Regions from separate parts of the Streptomyces vastus genome, predicted to be linked through region 2. Evidence: riboswitches for the same ligand, from Rfam matches in the RefSeq annotation. Region 2 holds a riboswitch; the other holds the start of a gene.
What was found. Region 2 has a riboswitch for glycine ahead of gcvT (glycine cleavage system aminomethyltransferase GcvT). Riboswitches for the same ligand answer to the same signal wherever they lie in the genome.
Positions count from the first base shown of each region.

Region 1: another riboswitch for glycine. It lies ahead of gcvP (aminomethyl-transferring glycine dehydrogenase); the one in region 2 lies ahead of gcvT (glycine cleavage system aminomethyltransferase GcvT).

Region 1 is NZ_BAAASJ010000065.1:7,994-10,930, reverse strand. It holds gene ABD357_RS25865 (DNA polymerase IV) at 1-768, shown strand, start outside; gene ABD357_RS44830 (PRC-barrel domain-containing protein) at 812-1,183, opposite strand; glycine riboswitch at 1,304-1,400, shown strand; gene gcvP (aminomethyl-transferring glycine dehydrogenase) at 1,581-2,937, shown strand, end outside.
Region 2 is NZ_BAAASJ010000044.1:3,243-6,179, forward strand. It holds gene gcvT (glycine cleavage system aminomethyltransferase GcvT) at 1-882, opposite strand, end outside; glycine riboswitch at 918-1,036, opposite strand; glycine riboswitch at 1,037-1,151, opposite strand; gene ABD357_RS22650 (AAA family ATPase) at 1,350-2,045, shown strand; gene ABD357_RS22655 (enhanced serine sensitivity protein SseB) at 2,165-2,937, shown strand, end outside.

The sequences.
Region 1 (2,937 bases), on a different contig from region 2:
GCCGGGATCACGACGGTCGGGGAGATCGCCGAGGCGGGTGAGGACGAGGTCGTACGGCTCCTCGGAAAGGCCCACGGAATCGCGCTGTACGCCATGGCGCTGGCGCACGACGAGCGGCCCGTGGTGGCCGAGCGGGACACAAAGTCGGTGTCCGTCGAGGACACGTACGACGTGGACATCCATGACCGGGTGCGGGTGCGGATGGAGGTGCAGCGGCTCGCCGCCCGGTGTGTGCGGCGGCTGCGCGGCGCGCATCTGTCGGGGCGGACCATCGTCCTCAAGGTGCGGCGGTACGACTTCTCGACGCTGACCCGTTCCGAGACTCTGCGGGGCCCCACGGACGACGCCGCGGTGGTGCGGGAGGCGGCCGCGCGGCTGCTGGAGTCTGTGGACACCACCGGAGGCGTACGGCTGCTGGGAGTCGGGGTTTCTGGGCTCGCCGACTACACACAGGAGGATCTCTTCGCGCAGGTTCGGGCGCAGGCCGAGGCACGGGCCCACGCGGGTGAGGCGGAGCATCCGGCGCAGGACGAGGGGCAGGAGCCGGCCGATGAGCAGGAGGCGCCCGCCGTGCGTCGGTGGGCTGCGGGGCATGACGTACGGCATGCCGAGTTCGGGCACGGGTGGGTGCAGGGCAGTGGCATCGGGCGGGTCACGGTGCGGTTCGAGACGCCCGACTCCGAACCCGGGCGCGTACGCACCTTTCGCATCGACGATCCGGAACTGGAGCCGGCGGACCCGCTGCCGCTGGTTTCGCGAAGACCGTAGCCTCGGCGACAGCGCTCCGCTGGGAATACCGCACCGGACTTCGCTAGGGCTCGTCCGAGCCTGCCAAGTGGCCGAAGTCGCGGTCCGGGGGTGGGGGCGGGGGTGTTACGTCGAGGCCGTAGTGGTGGTAGAGCTGGAGTTCTTGTTCCGGGGAGAGGTGGCGGCCGACGCCGAAGTCGGGGGCGTCCTTGATCAGGGCGCGGTCGAAGGGAATCCGCAAGGTGCCCTCGACGAGTTCGCTGGGCTCCAGGGGCACGAAGGCGTCCCTGCCGAAGAGGCCGGTGCGTATGGCCGCCCACTCCGGCGTACCGGTCGCGTCGTCGAGATAGACCTCGTCGACAGTGCCGATCTTGTGGCCGTCGCGGTCGAACGCCTTGCGGCCGATCAGGTTGCGCGGATCGATGTCGGTCTGCACGGGCCCTCCATCTGGTCACAACTCATCCGTCAGCACTACGCATCCATAAGCACTACGAAAGGGCACTTTGCGGTGGGCGGCCACTCGGGGGATGCCCGCTGGTACGCTGTCAACGGCCGCTGACCCCGTGCGGGAGAGTCCTCCAAGGCTTCATCGGAGGCGCCGAAGGAGCAAATCCTCCCCGGAATCTCTCAGGCCCACGTACCGCGCGGACGAGGCCACTCTGGAAAGCAGAGCGGGTGTTTGACGGCTTCCGCTCTCACCGACGGTGAAAGCCGGGACGCCGTACAGTCGGCGGACCGGTGAAGCTCTCAGGTCGAGATGACAGAGGGGGAGGCCGTCCGGGCACCCGCCGTGGTGCCCTCGAAGGTCGTGTCAGACCAGGAGGCCTCCGCAAATGACCGCCCATCCCATTCCGCTCTCCGAGCTCGAACGGGGAATCCCTTTCGAGCAGCGCCACATCGGGCCCGACACCGAGGCCCGGGCCAAGATGCTCGCGCAGGTGGGGTACGGCTCGCTCGAGGAGCTGACGTCCGCCGCGGTGCCAGATGTGATCAAGGACGCCGAGGCGCTCGCGCTGCCGGCCGCGCGCTCCGAGGCCGAGGTCCTCGCCGAGCTGCGCTCCCTCGCGGACCGCAACGAGGTCCTCGACTCGATGATCGGGCTCGGCTACTACGGCACGTTCACGCCGCCGGTGATCCTGCGCAACGTCATGGAGAACCCGGCCTGGTACACCGCGTACACCCCGTACCAGCCGGAGATCTCGCAGGGCCGCCTGGAGGCGCTGCTGAACTTCCAGACCATGGTCGCCGACCTCACGGGCCTGCCGACGTCGGGAGCCTCGCTGCTCGACGAGGGCACCGCCGCAGCCGAGGCCATGGCGCTGTCGCGACGCGTGGGCAAGGTCAAGAACGGCGTCTTCCTCGTAGACGCCGACGCGCTGCCGCAGACCATCGCCGTCATCGAGACGCGCGCCGAGCCGATCAGCGTCGAGGTGGTCGTCGCGGATCTCAGCGAGGGCATTCCGGCCGATGTCGCCGAGCGCGGCGTGACCGGCGTGCTCATCCAGTACCCGGGCGCCTCCGGTGCCGTACGGGACATCAAGGCCGTCATCGAGCAGGCGCATGAGATGGGCGCGATCGTCACCGTCGCCGCCGATCTGCTGGCGCTGACGCTGCTTGCCTCGCCGGGCGAGCTCGGCGCCGACATCGCGGTCGGCACGACCCAGCGCTTCGGCGTACCGATGGGCTTCGGCGGGCCGCACGCCGGGTACATGGCGGTGCGCGAGAAGTTCGCCCGCAACCTGCCGGGCCGCCTCGTCGGTGTCTCGCTGGACGCGGACGGCGACCAGGCGTACCGGCTCGCCCTTCAGACGCGGGAGCAGCACATTCGCCGGCAGAAGGCGACCAGCAACATCTGCACGGCTCAGGTGCTGCTCGCCGTGATGGCTGGTATGTACGCCGTCTACCACGGTCCGGAGGGCCTCAGGTCGATCGCGCAGCGCACCCATCGGTACGCCACGATCCTCGCCGCGGGACTGAGGGCGGGCGGAGTCGAGGTCGTCCACGCGGCGTACTTCGACACGCTCACCGTCCGGGTGCCGGGAAGGGCTGCCGAGATCGTCGCAGCGGCGCGCGAGGGCGGGGTCAACCTGCGTCTCGTCGACGCAGACCAGCTGTCCATCGCCTGCGACGAGACCACCACACGGACCCAACTGGGCGCCGTATGGACCGCGTTCGGCGTCGAGGGCGACA
Region 2 (2,937 bases):
CCCGACGAGGACGCGCGGCGGGTTCTCCTGAGTCCTGGAGGCGGCTTCGGCGAGCGCCTCGCGGCCCACGAAGTCGCCCTCCTTCTCGAACTTCACGACCCGCCCGAGCCCCGCGTCGAAGGGGGTGAGCGAGGTCGACAGCTCATGCCCGTACAGCGGCATGCCCGCCTCCAGACGCAGCGTGTCCCGGCAGGACAGGCCGCTGGGGACGAGGCCCACCGAGGAACCCGCCTCGGTCAGCGCCTGCCACAGCTTTTCCGCGTCGGCCGGGGCGACGAACAGCTCGAAGCCGTCCTCGCCGGTGTAGCCGGTGCGCGCGATCAGGGCCGGAACGCCGGCGACCGTGCCGGGCAGGCCCGCGTAGTACTTCAGGCCGTCCAGGTTCGCATCGGTGAGCGACTTCAGGATGCCGGGGGACTCGGGGCCCTGGACGGCGAGCAGCGCGTACGCGTCGCGGTCGTCGCGGACCTCGGCGTCGAAACCGGCGGCGCGCTCGGTCAGCGCGTCCAGGACGGTCTGCGCATTACTCGCATTCGCGACGACCATGTACTCGGTCTCCGCGAGCCGGTACACGATCAGGTCGTCGAGGATGCCGCCGTCCTCCCGGCAGATCATGGTGTAGCGGGCGCGGCCGGCCTTGACGCTCCCGAGGTTCCCGACCAGCGCGTAGTCGAGCAGCGCGGCGGCCCCTGGTCCGGTGACCGTGATCTCGCCCATGTGGGAGAGGTCGAAGAGGCCCGCCTTCGTACGTACGGCGAGGTGCTCGTCGCGCTCGGAGCCGTACCGCAGGGGCATGTCCCAGCCGGCGAAGTCGGTCATCGTGGCGCCGAGCGAGCGATGCAGCGCATCGAGTGCGGTACGGCGTGGAATGGTGCTGCTCATCGGACAGGGCTCCCAAGGCATGACGGCGAGGTCGTTCCTCCCCATCTGTCATCGGAACCTGAGAGGTTCGCCATGACCTGTACGGTCACTGGCTTGCACCGTGGGTGGAGCCGACGCCCTGGCTACCAGGAGACGGCCCGCTTTTCAGATGTGCCTCGCCCGCGCGGTAACGGGGCCTGAGAGATTCAAGGGAGGAACTTGCTCCTTCGGCGCCCGGACACTCGTACACCTTCGTGTACATGTGCCCGGAACTCTCCCGCGCGGATTCAAGCGGCCGGTATGCAGTTGGCGCGCACATCATCGCACGCATCGGTGCGGCACGGCAGGGGGGACTTTCACAGGGGCTCAGAGGCGTTCACGTCGTTCACAGGGATCTGTGACGGGCCTGTGGCACGGCGAGAACGAAAACGACAGGGTGCTCGCATTACCTTCTCTTTACACTCGACGGGGATGGGTCTCGCGACCCCATGGGGAGGACGAACAGCGTGAACAGGACCACGGCGTACGCGACGGGTGCCGCCGTCGCACTGCCCAAGCAGCCCGCTGTCCCGGCTGTCCCGGCCAAAGAGGCGTGCGGCCCGCTCCCGGCGCCCGTCGTCCGTGATCTGCGGGAGCGCGCGGGACACAGTCCGCACGGCCTGCGCTTCGGCGCGGCCGATCTCGTCGTGGTCACGGGCCTGCCGGGCAGCGGCAAGTCGACCCTGATGCGCCGCGCCGTGACGGGCGTGCGCATCGACTCACAGGACACCCGCGACCGCTGGGACCACCGCCTGTCCCGCTTTCTGCCGTACGCGGTCTACCGCCCTCTCGTACGGGCCGCGCACTACGCGGGCCTGCGCCGTGCCCTGCGCTCCGGCGAGGGCGTCGTCGTGCACGACTGCGGCACCCAGGCCTGGGTGCGCAACTGGATCGCGCGCGAGGCCAGGCGCCGCGGCGGCACGCTGCATCTGCTGCTGCTCGACGTTCCGCCGGACACGGCCCTGGACGGCCAGCGTGAGCGCGGCCGCGGGGTCTCGCGGTACGCCTTCGCCCGGCACCGCGCCGCGGTCGCCCGGCTGCTGCGCTCCGTCGAGAAGGGTGACCTGCCGGAAGGCTGCGGTTCGGCCGTCCTCATCGACCGGTCCGCGGCGGACGTGCTGCGGCGGATCGACTTCGGCGACTGAACGGCTCGCGCCACGTGGGCGCTAGGGTTTTCAGTCGCAGCGGTCGCTGCCCCGGCGGTGGTATCCGGCCTATCCGGCACTGGTTCCGGCAGTGGGTTTCGAGCAGGTGGTAGAGGCAGATGGACTTCCCGGCACAGGCGCACCCCCATCCACACGTCGGCTGGCCCGGCAACGAGTTGGAGGAGGTGCTCGCCGCGTCCCTCGGCGCTCCTGCGGGGCCCGCAGCGCCCTCAACGGGTGCCCGGATCGTGGAGGTCCTCGGACGCAGCTTCCTCTGGGTGCCACTGCCGAACGGCGGCGGCCCGCACAGCGGCCCGCTGGACCTGCCCGCGATGGAGCTCGGTGGACAGGCGTACGTCCCGGTCTTCAGCTCGGCGCAGCAGTTCCGGCAGATCGCCGGCGACCACATGGCGTACACGATCGCGCCCGCCGTCGAGTTCGCGCGCGGACTGCCGCCGCAGGTGGGCATCGCGGTGAACCCGGAGGGCACGGTGGGCATCCCGCTGCCCCCGCCCGCCGTCGCCGAACTGTGCCGCGCCGGCCGCACCGAGCTGGACGGCCCCGCGAGCGGCGGCCGGGTCCGCCTGTTCGAGCCCGACTGGCAGCAGGACCCGGTGGACTTCCTGACGGCCGCCTCCACCGAGTTCGAAGCCACCGGCGCCGTACGAACCGCCCGCCGCTGCCTGGCAGCCATCGAAACGGCAGACCCGGTCCTCTTCATAGGCGTGGAACTGACTTCCTGGGACCCCGAGGCCCGAACCCACCCCCTGAACGCCCTGGGCAGAGCCCTGACCCGAGCCCCAGCCCCCTGGCCGGTCAACCTGGTCTTCCTGGAAGCAGCCCACGACCCAGTAACCACGTGGCTACGAGAACGGGTCCGCCCCTTCTACCA